Regions from separate parts of the Paenibacillus riograndensis SBR5 genome, predicted to be linked through region 1. Evidence: riboswitches for the same ligand, from Rfam matches in the RefSeq annotation. Region 1 holds a riboswitch; each other region holds the start of a gene.
The links. A riboswitch is a leader RNA that binds a small molecule or an ion and turns the genes downstream of it on or off. The one in region 1 is predicted to bind cyclic di-GMP.
Positions count from the first base shown of each region.

Region 2: it holds a riboswitch for cyclic di-GMP, as region 1 does, so the genes downstream of both, PRIO_RS31850 (flagellar assembly protein A) here and PRIO_RS05890 (PA14 domain-containing protein) in region 1, are expected to answer to the same signal.
Region 3: it holds a riboswitch for cyclic di-GMP, as region 1 does, so the genes downstream of both, PRIO_RS34040 (S-layer homology domain-containing protein) here and PRIO_RS05890 (PA14 domain-containing protein) in region 1, are expected to answer to the same signal.

Region 1 is NZ_LN831776.1:1,358,054-1,362,906, reverse strand. Features, by position in the region: gene PRIO_RS05890 (PA14 domain-containing protein) at 1-935, opposite strand, end outside; cyclic di-GMP riboswitch class I at 949-1,029, opposite strand; gene PRIO_RS05885 (sugar phosphate nucleotidyltransferase) at 1,241-2,614, opposite strand; gene PRIO_RS05880 (UDP-glucose dehydrogenase family protein) at 3,032-4,372, opposite strand; gene PRIO_RS05875 (glycosyltransferase) at 4,377-4,853, opposite strand, start outside.
Region 2 is NZ_LN831776.1:7,545,493-7,550,345, forward strand. Features, by position in the region: gene PRIO_RS34275 (FUSC family protein) at 1-630, shown strand, start outside; cyclic di-GMP riboswitch class I at 1,005-1,096, shown strand; gene PRIO_RS31850 (flagellar assembly protein A) at 1,201-3,087, shown strand; gene PRIO_RS31855 (flavin reductase family protein) at 3,188-3,790, opposite strand; gene PRIO_RS31860 (DMT family transporter) at 3,805-4,689, opposite strand; gene PRIO_RS31865 (LysR family transcriptional regulator) at 4,789-4,853, shown strand, end outside.
Region 3 is NZ_LN831776.1:5,333,462-5,338,314, reverse strand. Features, by position in the region: gene sigF (RNA polymerase sporulation sigma factor SigF) at 1-5, shown strand, start outside; cyclic di-GMP riboswitch class I at 797-889, shown strand; gene PRIO_RS34040 (S-layer homology domain-containing protein) at 941-3,040, shown strand; gene PRIO_RS22685 (DUF6531 domain-containing protein) at 3,066-4,853, shown strand, end outside.

The DNA of each region.
Region 1 (4,853 bases):
ACCCATTGTCTCTGGGAGAGCTGCAGCTTGGCGGTGCTTGGCATTTCGCCATTTTCACCAATGGCAATGGGTTTGCCGTCCGCGAGGCTCAGCAGGCTGTCATGATATTTGTTCATATAATCATTGTTATATATATCTGCTGCGAGAACGTCTACCTTGTCTGCTCCCGGATAGGTCAGTTCATAAGGATCAGACGAGGCATTTGGAGCATTGGGGTTCCACACCCACAGCAGGTTGTTTAATTGATGAACGTTTACGAAACGGTCATACATAATATTCCAAAGTTCCGCAAAATTATTTTTCTTCCCCCACCAGAACCAGTTGCCGTTCATTTCATGGTAGGGTCTCCATAGGACTGGAACACCAGCGTCCCGCAAGCTCTTAAGCGAAACGGCCACTTTGTCCAGATCGGCGATCAGGCTTTTGTATTGAGCCGTTCCCGGTGTTACATACTTGTTGAATTCCGCTTGGCTAAGCGTCCTCTGCACATTCGCCCATTGGTACGAAGTGCCGGGCAGCTGCTCATGGAAGGTCATCGCGACGATGCCGCCATTTTTGTACCAGCTGATCGCACTGTTCACCACATTTCTGCGCTGTGCTGCTCCAGTGCTTTCCGACTGGCCGCTGATTAAGCCAAGCTCGTAGCCGTGAAGGGCTGCGTACTTTCCGCTCGTCCACTTCAGCCTGTTGCTGAATTCATCCGGGCTCTCCAGATAGTCATGCTGGCCGGTAATAATACCTTTTCCTGAAATAGCGTTTAGATCGTCAAGCAGCTTGACGGCAGCAGGTGATGCATTGGGATTAACCGGGGCTGAAGAACTCGGGGCAGCAGCTGCCGCCGAAGGCGCACCCCCCAGACCAAACGGCACTGCAGTCAGAAACAGGGCAATAGTTAACATGACGGACACCAGACGCGACTTACGGTAAGTTGTCAAAATTCATCTTCCTTTCGGTAGCCAGGCTGCCACTCTTTCGGAGGCCCTATAGCTTTGCGTCCCTATCTTTCGATTAGGTTTGCCTTTGTCGTAGTGGAAGGATTTATCCCTCTTACCGTAAGTATCGTCTCTATTAAATTTTTAGTTTAGAGCATTAATGAACTTTTCTTAATAAATGGTTCTTAATACCTGTTTTGGAATTGTAACAATTGGGTAAATAGATTATTTAGCCCTAGCTTGAAACCTGAAATCGACATGACCCGGGAAGGTTTCGCCGGATTCGACAGCGCCTTCGGCGCATTATTTTACGAAATAAATTGCTGCAGAGCGATGTCTTCCCACTCCAGTGTAATGCGGATATTGTCTTCTTCCACCAGCTCCGAGCCGGTCTGCACTTCAATGAACTCCACATCTGTCAGCGCCAGAATGGCATGTTTTGTCCCTTCCGGTATGCGGACTACATCCCCTGCCTTCACATTATGCATCTTCTCATTCAGCACAATGCTTGCCTCGCCGCTGACAATTGTCCAGATTTCACTGCGTTTGTGATGCAGCTGGTAGCTGATATTTTTGCCTTCGGAGATAAAAATCCGCTTGGTCAGCACTTCATTGCCCTCATCGTACTTCACATAATCAATGACTTTATAGTGGCCCCAGCGGCGCTCCTCGTACATCGGTCTTTGTTCAAAAGACTTCAGCACTTCCTTGATGCGCGGGCTTTCGGTTTTGTGGGTCACGAGAATGCCGTCCGGGCTGGCTGCGATAATCAGGTCCTTTGCTCCGATTACTGTGACCGGAATGTCCAGTTCATTGATCAGGCAGGTCCCTTCGGAATCGGCGGTCACGAAGCCTTTGCCCACGTGGTTGCTGCTCATTTCCTCGGTGAGGGTATTCCATGTGCCAAGATCCTTCCAGAACCCGGCGTACGGCTGAACGACGATATTCTCCTCTTTTTCCACCACTTCGTAGTCAAAGCTGATGGACGACAGCAGTTTATACTGCTTCTGCAGTTCCTCATAGTTCAAAGGCAGACCTTTGCGCTGCAGAATATCCAGCAGATAGCCCAGGCGGAAAGCGAATACTCCGCAGTTCCACAGTGCCCCCCGGCTGATCAGCTCCTCAGCCTGTGCGCGGTCCGGCTTCTCCTGGAAATGGCTCACCTGCATATAGCCGCTTGCCGCTGCCTCATCACTGGTAGGAATAATATAGCCGTATTTCTCGGAGGCAAGCTCAGGGACTACACCCATCAGCGCCAGATTCGCGCCGCTTTCCTGTATCGTGGCCTCAAGCTGGACGACGGTTTCAAAAAATGAAGCCTCCACATACGGATCGACGGGCAGAATAGCCACGGTCTCTCTTGGGGACACCCCTGCGATTGAATACAGGTAAGCTGCAGTCAGAGCAATGGCCGGGAAGGTATCGCGGCGCTCCGGCTCCACAATGATTGGCACCTCTGCGCCGAGCTGGCTCTGAATCATTTCGACCTGGCTGCGGCCGGTAGCCAAATACGAGGAATCCGCCATGCCTGTCTCCTGAAGTTGTCTCCATACCCGCTGCACCATGGATTCCGGTTCGCCCGCCGGGCTTTGCAGCACCTTCAGAAATTGCTTGGAACGGGAATCGTTGGACAACGGCCAGAGCCGTTTACCAGAACCGCCAGATAGAAGTACCAGTTTCATAAGTGAACCCTCCTATTTATGTGTTGTCGCGTAAATATCGGATTGTTATTGTGAGCTTCGGCTGGGTGGCTAACGCAAAAGATAGAATGCTTCTCGTAGCGCTGTGGCTGCGCAAAAATTCTTACGGATTGAGCTGTTACGGGAGTCTCTGCAAGGAATGTTTGGACTTCCGGCCGCTGTTGTCTGCAGATTTCTTGATTTAAACCGCTGTTCGCGGTGGAAATCCGCAGACAAAGGCGGACGCATTCGCTCCTCCAGTTCCAAAATTCCTCTCCGTTCCTCCCTAAACAGCTTCCCCGGCAGCATTTCCACTGGAAAACGAGCCAGTGGAATTAGTTCGCCCAAGCTACTTCACCCGGCAGGCGAAGCTCCCTGCTAAAGATCCGGCATGGCCGCTTGTTTGGCGGCAGATACAGCTTACACCGCGCCGGCTACGCTGGGGGAGTAGCCGCTGAGGCCCCCCATCTGCGGGCGTCCCACAGAATGGTATTCAAAGCCGGTTCCCTCGATCTGCTCTTTGGAGAAGACGTTGCGTCCGTCGATCAGCACCTGGCGGCGCATGCTCTCCGCAAGCTTGTGCAGATCAATGTCTTTGAACACGCTCCAGTCGGTCAGCAGGCAGACCGCATCGCTGCCTTCCGCCGCTTCTTCCGGCAGGCCGCACCAGCGCAGCTGCGGATGATCGTATTGCTGTCTGAAGTTCTCGGCAGCAATCGGATCATACAGCTTCACTGTAGCGCCTTCGGCCACCAGGCTCTCCACAATTTCGCGGGCCGGGGCTTCGCGGACATCGTCGGTGTTCGGCTTAAAGGCCAATCCCCAGATGCCGATGACTGCACCGCGCAGGTTGCCAAGGGACTCATGCAGCTTCGAGATGATCATGAAGCGCTGGTCTTTGTTCACCTCAACCACCGATTTCAGCAGCTTGAACTCGTAGTCCACATTGCCTGCAATTTGAATTAGCGCATTAGTGTCTTTCGGGAAACAGGAGCCGCCATAACCGATACCGGCCTGCAGGAAGGTTGAGCCGATCCGCCGGTCCATCCCCATACCTTCTGCTACCTCGGTTACATCAGCTCCCACTTTTTCACAAATGTTGGCAATTTCGTTAATGAAGGAGATCTTCGTCGCCAGAAAAGCATTCGATGCATATTTAATCATTTCCGCACTGCGGATATCGGTTACGAACACATTTTCCGTGAAGCCCTGGTGAAGCTGGCGCATCGCAGGCTCAAGCTCCGGGTTATCCAGTCCGATAACAATCCGGTCCGGATGGAGGGTATCCTGAATCGCCGAGCCTTCACGCAGGAATTCAGGAGCGGAGACGATATCGAAGGGATGATTGGTGTGGGAGGCGATAATTTTGCGGATTTTTTCATTGGTGCCCACCGGAACGGTTGACTTGGTCATAATGATTTTGTAGCCTTCCATCGCCTGGGCGATTTCCGTAGCCGCCCCTTCAATATATCTCAGGTCTGCTTCACCGCCCGGAAGAGAAGGCGTCCCTACCGCGAGAATGACGATATCAGACCGGCGTACCGATTCATGAAGATCGGAGGAGAAGGATAACCTGCCCTCACGCAAATTCATTTCAATGAGTGCCTCAATACCCGGCTCATAGATGGGGGATTCCATCTGGCTGAGCTTTTTGATCTTTTCCTCATCCTTATCCACGCAAATTACATGATTTCCATTCAGTGTAAAACATACGCCAGAGACAAGACCGACATAGCCGGTACCGATTACTGCCAGTTTCATACAATCATCCTCCTTTTAGAAAATTGACGTAGGCCTGTTCCACATATTGCTTGAACTGAACCATAAACGCCTGTTCATCGAATTTACGCGCATGGTTCATGATCTGCCCAATGTCCCACGCATAGGACTCCACTTCGTAAATGGCCTTAAGTAAATCATCAACTTCCTGACGCTGGAAGAACACGCCGTTGACATAAGGAACGATGGTATCCAGCGCCCCTCCGGCCTGATAGGCAATAACCGGTCTTCCTGCAGCATTGGCCTCAAGCGGTGTGATGCCAAAATCCTCTTCACCGGGAAAAATAAACGCCCGGCACTTCGACATCAGCCCCGTCACCTCGGCATCCTCCAGCCGGCCCAGAAACGATACATTATCTTTGGCCATGCCCTCCAGACGTTTGCGGTCCGGACCGTCGCCGACGATAAACAGCTTCAGCCCGTTGCGGTTGAAGGCTTCCACCGCCAGATCAATCCTTTTGTA
Region 2 (4,853 bases), 1.7 Mb from region 1:
TTCGTCAAGGTTAAAGGCTTGGCTCTGGAAGGCGGACTGCTGCTGGCGGATGCCCTAAGCGGTCAGACCGGCGGCGGACGGGAAGCCATCCAGGCGGGAGACGCCCTGACACGCTCCGCTTCACTGCTGGCGAAGAGCGAGCTGCAGCAGAAGGAGCTGCATTATACCTTAACCCATTACCATTGCCGCAATGAGCTGCGCGGACTGACACAGACAACGGCCCATCTCAAAAAAATCCACTCGTATGTAAAAGAGATCCGTGCGGAAATCGCACTGCTGCCCGCACATTATGCCGCAGCCGACTGGATGGCGGAGGTGGTCACAGCCACCGCAGACTGTATCGCCCTTTACGGGACGAAGACATTGTCGGATGCCGAATGCCAGCGTTCGCTTCCCGAATCGCTGCGCCGGGCGCGCGATCTTCAACTGGCCTGGTTCTCCGAGCTGCAGGGGCAATGCTCCCTCACCTCCATCCGCGATCTCGGCGCGGTGTTCTCCCACCTGAACCGGGTGCTGGAAGAAATCGAGCAGGCCGACTATGTAGTGATGTCAGCCGCACCGCAAAAGGCTAAAGCCGGAGCCGCACACGCTGTACGCTTCATACAAAAGGGACTCTCCCACAAGCTTTAAGCTTGGGAGCGTCCTTTTTTTTTAATTTATCGCTCTCATCTCTCACACTATCAGTTAGCCCTCTGTTTCATGCCCCTTTACCCTGCTTCAAGCCCTACATACTGCCTGTCCAACCTTCCATATTCTCCTGTAAATCTGAAATTCAATAAGCGTAATTTAATTATAAATTCATTTTATTTACAAAAAATCAACAATTACCTACATTATTCAATATTTATAGTCAAAATCAATTATTCCAGTTGAAAATTCGCTACTTAAGTACTAGAATTAAGGTTGTTTGTAGAAGTTATTTTTGGACATCGTACCAGTATTGACCACTTTTTGTCGATTACAGTCGATTTAATTTGTCCCGTACTGAGTATATATCATTGATCTATTCCTAAAGGCAAACTGTCCGAAAGGGCAGGACGCAAAGCCATGGGCCTAAGAGCGCAATTGCTGCATTTATGGCCGCCAGGCTGCCAATAGAGACGCCATTTGGTCGGATATCCCGGGATATCGCATCACGGCTCCATGATGTTCTTTTCTGTACAGATACCATTGATTATACGAAAAAGTGAGGTTACGAGAATGCCGCAGCATACCATCGAACGTTCACGGTACGAGTTCATTGCTTCCATGCTTCTTGGGAAGACCGATCTCTTGAATCTTTACTCTGTGGATCCTCAGACGTTTGGCGGAACAGACGAAGCTAAGAATGGTGTCATCATTATCCAGAATAACGAAATCTTCATCACACCGCCTCTGTCCGGCGGCAAACCGGCTGTAATCTCCGCGATCCATCCTGTGGTGTTGAAGATTAACGGTCAAGTCATCACGGGTCCGACTCCAATTACCTCTGCAGATGACCTTACCTGGGAGATTTGCGAGAAACCGCAATACCAGATTACAGTATCCGATGATAAGCTCAAAGTATACTTTACCCTTTACCGCGCTGAAAGGTATGCCTGGAATCTCGTCAACAATCCGGCTTCAGCCTTTGTTACTGTCCGCGCGGAGATGAACCGGGAAATGCTGTTATCCACCCTCTCCATCGAACAGATTATGGCCGGATTTGATAAGAGCCCTATAGTCAGCAGTCTCAATATCCCTGCGCTTTACGAGGAGCTGAATAATCCTACCTACCTTCCCGTGTGTATTGCTGAAGGCAAGGCTCCTGTGCCAGGGACAAATGCGAGTCTGGAACTGCTGCTTCAGCAGAAAATAGAGAATCAATTCAAGTCGCTGGACGATTCCGCCCAGGAAACAGGCTGCCCGGAATTCTTCATGGTGCAGGAAGGCGAAGTGTTTGCGAAGAAGCTGCCCCCGGCAGAAGGCCTTCCCGGCTTTGATGTATATGGCGGTGTACTTCCGCCGCCGCCGCCGCAGGACCTCACCCTGTTCTCCTCCCCCTGCGCAGCGCTGCTTCCGGGCGGGGAGATCAAGGCCTGCCGCAAAGGCAGACCACGCATAACCGGAAGCGGAACCTTTGTAAAAACAATTGATTTCCCCCAAACGTTCCTCGTTCCGCCTAGTGACAGTGAAGCCGGAGGTACCCTGATGTTCCCCGGGGATGTTATCGCTGCTCATGATTTAAGCAGGAACACGGTTATTGAGGCTTTAGGCAATGTTTATATTTTTGGTGATGTGCGCAATTCCCGGATCGCTGCTACAGGCAGCATATTTATCAGCGGCAAGGTTGCAGACAGTGAGCTGTACGCCGGGGGATATGGGGCCGCACATAACCGCCTGTGCAGCTTCACCGAACTGGTGGCGAAGGAAGTAGCGGGACTGAGGGAAGCCGCCAGACACCTGGCCGAGACGGTCGAGTCAACGGTGCAGACAGTGAAATACGGGCTGGTCATCATGCTGCTGCTGGAGAGTAAATATGCTCATCTTCCCCGTATGATCCGTGATATGCAGGAACTGTTATCAGGCATGAGTACTGATTATCCTCAGGATACCAAAATCCTGAAGCATCTGATGGAGTTTTTTTTGAATCCCGGGCGGTTTACCGACCAGATTACCGATGCGGGTATAGGCTCTTTTCTGAGCCTGTTGAAGAACCTGGCCCAGAGCATCTGCCAGATGCAGGAGGAACGGGTCCGGATCGATATTGCCGGGTCACATGACAGTATTATCAAATCCGGCGGGGATGTCCATATTCATGGAGATGGAGTTTCCCGGAGCAAACTGCATTCGGCTGGCGATATTTATTTTGCGAAGAATAGCTCCATGTCTTCTGATTCCACCATGGAAGCAGCCGGAACGATTCATGCACGCAGCGTCGGCGGGGAATCCATTGGCAAATCGCTGCTCGTTGCAGGCCGGCAAATCATTGCACATACCATCAGTAATGCTTCTGTGACAATAGGCGGGTATTCCCTGGAAATTACTGACCCGATTGAAAATATCGCATTTACGGCCAAAAGCCTGCAACAGAAATTCAGGGGAACGGCATCCTCTTCAAGCGAATAATCAGCGGTACCCTACATATAGCCTTACCGGAAAAAGGTACACATACAGAAAGACCCTGCGGGGCCGAATGGCGGCATCCGGCAGGGTCTTTCCCGTGCTTTTAAGACTCATATTGCGGTCTTTCCATATCGAACGTCCGGCCAACCGCCGCATACGAAGCTCCCGCGAGACGGCTTACCGGCTTCAGCTTGGCCGCATCAATACGTCCGTTATGGATCAGCTCATCCTCTACATGGAAACACAGCACTTCTCCGATGATCATATCGCAGTGTCCCAGCTCGACATGACGCGTAAGCCGGCATTCCATGGCAATCCTGCATTCCTCTATACGCGGAACCCGGACCATTTGCCCGGGCACCGGCGTCAGTCCAGCCAATTCCAGCTCGCTGACGCCTTCCGGGGCGTTGATTGAGGTGTGGTTAATCGCAGCCACATTATCCTCGTCCACGATATGCACCACAAACTCCCCATTGCCCAAAATGTTGCTTGCAGTGTGCTTCATCTCTCCGGTTGCCTTGCGTAGACAGGAGAACATAATCATCGGCGGTTCATCATTCACAATATTAAAAAAACTGAACGGTGCGGCATTCACCACGCCTTGTTCATTGATTGAGGTTACAAAAGCAATCGGCCGGGGGATAATGCTTCCGATCAAAAGCTTGTAATTGTCATGCGCCGATTGTGCTGAAGCCGCGATATACATAAAAACACCTCCATCTAATGTGTAGGACGCCTAACGGCTTTTTTGAAATTAACCAAAACGATGCTGCCCACAATAAGCAGCAGGCCGACCACCAGATTAAGCGTGATCCGCTCATGCAGCAGCACCACACTTGAGCCGATAGAGATCAGCGGAATCAGAAAGGTGAAGGAACCAACCTTGCCGGCCTCCCCTTCCTTGATGAGACTGAAATACACCATCCAGCCCAGGGCAATCACGAACACCGAAATAAACAGCGTGTTCACGATAAAAGCCGCATTCCAGGTTATATCCGACCAGCTCTCGGTCGCCGAACCGGCTGCCAGCAGAACAAGGCCCCCGATCATGATCTGCATGGCGGTCATCCACAGCATATCCACCCGCGCCGCATTGCGTTTCGTATAGACGGTGGCAAAAGCCCAGCTGAGCGCACTGGCCAGAGCAAGCACAATGCCCGGAACAGAGATGCTCCCGGTAAAGCCGCCGATGCTGAGTGAGGCTACACCGAGAAATCCGAGCACGAGACCGGCCAGCTTCAGCCCATACATGCTCTCACCCAGCCAGAGCCAGGCGAAAATGCCAAGCAGCACCGGCTGCAGAAAGACAATGGCGGAGAACAGGCCGGAAGGCACATACTGCAGGCCAATGGTCTGGAAGCCATAATAGAAGACGATACTAAGAAAAGCCGACACCAGATACACCGGCCACAGCCGCCTGAACTGAAGCTCCTTCAGTTTCGGCAAGGCTGCTGCGATCAGAATTACACCGGCGATCACGGTGCGTATCCCAGCAAACAACAGCGGCGGAGCGTAATGTAAAGCGATTTTGGAAAGAGGCCAATTAATGCCCCAGACGATGACCAGAAAGATAAGCAAGGCTATGGTTTTTCTCTGCTGCTGCATTTATTTTTTCACCTCTTGTTCTATTTTCATACCAATGATACAGTAAAACTAGTTATAATTGAAATGAATTATTATTATAAGGGGCATACCAAAACTGTTATGAACAACACTCAGATCCGTTTGTTTGTCAGCATTGCCGAGAGCGGCAGCTTCACGAAAGCCGG
Region 3 (4,853 bases), 3.9 Mb from region 1:
AGTAGATGGGCTGGCAGGGTACAAGCGGGGAGTTAGACGAGGGGGAAGCAAGACGAGCGGGAAGTAAGGCGAGCGGGAAGTAAGGCGAGCAAGGAAGTAAGGCAGCAGGCAGCGGAGGCAAGTAAGGAAAACAGTACGTTACCAGCTTTTGCAAGTAAGTATGAGCAGTGAATGTGACGGGTGAAATAAACGGTTGTAGGAGGCCGCCTCGGGAGAGGCGGCTTTTTGTGTGTGGTTTGGTGGGGCGCAGCAATGAATCGGACAGAGAGGAGAGAACAAAGCCAAACGGCTCATACAGCAGAGGATCGAGTTCTCCCAGCCTCCCCTGAAAAAAAGGGGGGACTTCCCCTAATGGACCCAGATGCCGTTAATTGCTTGAAATCGGTTTTTGCCGGGCACTTACGGACCCGGATGACCCTATTTCATGCAATTCCACCATTATGCTCCGGGAAATGCCAGCTTAGCGTCTCCTGAGTCCGTTAGATTGAATAAAAAGCCCGGATTGTTGAAATAACGGCGCTGGAGTCCGTAAGGTCGTGGTTCCCTTTAGGTTCGAGTGTAAAGCACCCATCTGATTATCTACAAGATGGATGGCGAGGAATCCGTCAATCTAGCCTTCCGGGTTGTTCTACTAGTTTCCATGCGTGCTCCGCTCCATTAACGGATTTCCTGTCCGCATCCCTGAAAAAGGAAAAAATAGAACATCTTAAGTCGATAGGAATAAATTCCGATAATAAGAGTGTCCTCTACATCTAAAGTCTCATTTACATAAGCATACAAGGACAGAAAACCGAGTTTGGAACAAGGGCAAATCCGTACGAAAGTCGGAGACGCAAAGCCACGGGCCTACTTCATCCGGGAGGGATGTCAGGGCAGCCGGGCCGCTCAAGGCACTTGGTTTTTTGACGTGCCTACAAATAGCACTGGGGGAGAGAAGTGAATGAGGTTCGGAAGGAAAAGGAAGTTTACGCAGACGGTTACAGCTGTTTGCGCGGCGGTGATTTTGCTTGGGGGGCTTGCCGGCAGTGGTCTGGGCATAGGGCAGGCATCGGTTTCGGCTGCGGCTGTGACGGCGGCCAACCCGGGCAGAACGGACTATAGCGTATCGGGTGATCGGCTGTTATGGCTGGAACCGGATGCAGACGGAGTTAAGCAGGTGCACGCGCTGAATCAACGCAGTGGCGCAAATACGGTGCTTACATCCGGTCCATCCGCCAAGGATGCGCCTTATGTGCATGGAGCAGTTGCGGTGTGGGCGGACAAGGGAAGTGAGCCGGGATCTTCACTTCACTGGGATATCTATACTGCCGATCTGGAGACAGGCAAGAAGATGAAGCTCAACAAGCAGGCCGGCCAATACGGCAATCCGACAACTGACGGCGCAGGTGTGGTCTGGTATGAACGCAAAAATTACGGCAGCATGATCTATCATGATCTGGCAACCGGGGTTGAAGCGGATCTGGGCGAAGGCCGTTTCCCGGTGCTGGCCGGCGGAAATGTCGTCTACAAGAATGCCCGTGACGGGGGCCTTAGCCTGCTGGATGTGAGCAGTGGCGTCACCCGCCCACTGGTTAGCCTGGGTGGTGCGAATGCGGTGGACTGGTTTGTTTTTAACGGCAGCCACGTGCTGTACAAGCAGAAAAACAGTGCCACAGGAAGCAAATATGTACTACTGAACATCAAAGACCTCACGGCACAGCCAGTGGATCTCACCGGGATGAAAGCCGGGGGAACTGAATATGCCTTTATGTCCATAGGTGAAGAACAAGCTGTGTTCCAGGAGGAGGTTGACGATGCTGTCACTCTGAAGCAGGTAGACCTCACTACATATGCAGTAAAACCGCTGCCGATAGATGCCGGGGTGAAGCTGATCGGAATTAGCGGGAACAAGCTGCTGTACAGCAAGAAGGACGATTACATAGAATCAGTGGATTTAAAAGAAAACCCCAACCCGACTCCTGGGCCGGAAACGACTCCACCGCCAGGTGCAACCCCAAATCCAGGCCCAGACGCTAACCCGGGTCCGGCTCCGGGGACTAAGATCCCTGTGATTACCGGAGCCAAAGACAGCCGGATTATTGGAAGTTCAGGCGGCATCTTGTCTGCAGTGAATGGTTGGGCACGGCTGGAAATATCTGCTGGAACCTTCCCGGACAATACCAGCGTAAGCCTGGCCCAGGCTGAACTGGAAACGAAGGAACTGCTGGATGCAAGCGGCAAAAAGCTGCTCAAGGCTGGTTCCGCCTGGCAGGTGCAAGCGAGCGCTCCATTCCTGATCCCGGCCAAGTTGGCGGTCCGGTATCCGCAGGAGGAGCCTTGGACGTCCAAGCGGGAGAAGCTTGGAATCTACAGCTACAATCCGGACAAAGGCATCTGGAGCTATATTGGCGGGGTGACTGCGGCGGAGGACGGTTTTGTTCAGGCTAAGATATCAGCCTCTGGGCTGTACGCGGTCATGCTGCGCGAGGCACAATTCACGGATATTTCAGGCCACTGGGCACAGCAAGATGTGGAGGTCCTGGCAGCAAGAGGCATCGTGAACGGAATGAACGGAACCGTATTTGCGCCAAAAGCTGTACTGACCCGGGCTGAATTCACCAAGCTGCTGACAGCAGCTCTTGGACTCCAACCGGTACATACGGATAAGCCAACCTTCCGTGATGTTTCCGCTGCGCACTGGTCTTACCCGTATGTGGAAGCAGCAGCGGCGGCAGGAATTGTAACCGGAGACGCAGGGCTTTTCCACGGCAATGCTCCGCTGACCCGTGAACAGATGATGGTGATGCTGATGCGGGCGATTGACAGCACTACTGCCCACAGCCCGGCATCTGCTGCGGACTCAGTCAAGCTTCAGGCAGTACTCTCCGGATTTAAGGACAACGGCACCATTAGCCAATGGGCACGGGAATCCGTAGCTGCGGCGGTTGACAAGAAGCTGGTGCAGGGCAGCGGACAGTTTTTGAAGCCCAAGGATTCTTCCACAAGAGCCGAAGCGGCAGTCATTATGTACAAGCTGCTGGCTGAGCTGAAATTACTCTAACTTATCACGGATAGGAGATCGGTCTATGAAATTCCGAGTATTAAAAAGGAAATGGCGCAGCGGCAGCTTGAAGGCGCGTGTGAACCTCATGCTTGCGCTGCTGCTGGTCATATCTTACATCCCGGTTCTTCCGGGAATTGCCAAGCTCACATCGTCTGCCTATGCGGCTACCAATATGCGGATTGAACCGAGTGAGCTGAGTCCGGGACCCGGTAAAAGTGTGGAAATTTCGTTCAGCTTCAACGCAGCGGATGACGGCCAGGACCAGCATGAGACTAACATCAACCTGTGTACTCCGCAAAAAGACGGTTCTGCTCCGCTCCTTGGGGATCTGATTACGAGCGGCGTGTATCCGACGAAGAAGGACGGGCAATATATCGTTCATAAATATGTCTGGGATGGCAAGATCGGAGGCGTGCCGCTGGACGAAGGGCGTTATAACATCTGCATCTCTCCTGCTGAATATAACGGCTCTGGTGTGTATTACGGCCAAATCGCCAGCTTCGAAATCCTTGGCGGTGACGAGGTGCAGCCACCGGCAGCCTTGCAGATCAGACCTGCGGCCTCAGGACAATCTGTAGTATCAGGGACTGCTGAACCCGGAACGCTGCTGGAAGTGGAGCTCTACTATCCCTCCAGCGGAGAAGACAAGCTGTACCCCAATGTTGCAGTCAACAGCGCAGGACAATGGAGTCAGCAGCTCGGGATCACACCGGGCGTAACGGCGCATATTACGGCGAGAGCGAAGAAGGACGGTAAGTTCTCCGGGTATTCGGAGCCGCTTGCGGTGCTGCGTGCGCCTATGCCCGCTTTTACGCTGAGCTTGGAAGCCTTGGCTGCCTATTATTATAAGCTGGATTCTGTTCAGGCAATGAAAGAAAAAGCCAAGGACATCGCTGTACTGAACCAGTCTGCGGCCTCGTCGGGAACAATCAGCGGGTTGACCTCTATTCTGCTGACAGATCCTCAAACTGCCCGTGCTATTTCCAGCGGGGATCTGACGCAATTTACGGAAGCGGCCATCCAGGACCGGCTGCGGATCGTGAACCCGTCGGGGCAGGCGCCGGTTGATCCGGCCCGGGGGGATTTTGTCTACTCCAGCGATTCGATTAGTCTGCAGGCCTTGATGCCGCTGCAATTCGGACTGAGCTATTTAAGCCGTGACCCTTACAAGGGGGTTAATGGACTGGGGTGGCATCACAGCTATGAATGGAAGCTGAACCCGCTGAACGGCGGCAAGGTGGAAGTCATGAGCCCGGACGGTTCGCTTTTTGAATACGTGCCTTTGGCGGGAGGCCAGTATCTGACACCGCGAGGTACCGACTGGACGCTAAGTGCCCCTTCTTCAGGGGAATATACCCTTGCATCGCCGCAAGGCGATCTTTACCGGTTCAATGGTGAAGGGCTGCTGCAATCGGTCACGGATTTAAACGGGAATCAGATCGCTTTTGCTTATCAGGGTAAGAAGCTGGAAGAAGTCAGTACAGCCGGGGCTTCTCTAAGCTTAAGCTATGACGGGGCAGGAAAACTGATTGCTGTAAGTGATCTAACCGGCCGACAGATGTCATTTCATTATGATCCGGCAAGCGGAGACATGACCTCGATTACTGATGTGGATGGGGCCACAACCAAGCTTACCTATGATGACAACCATCACGTACTGAGCGTAACCGACGCCAAAGGAACTGCGGTGATGAGTGTTGCCTATGATGACCATCAGCGCGTGACCAGTTTCACCGATTTCTATGGCAATACGAGTTCCTCCGCCTATGAGGGGCGTGTGGCCCCAGTGGTCCGGGGAGAAGAGCCTGAA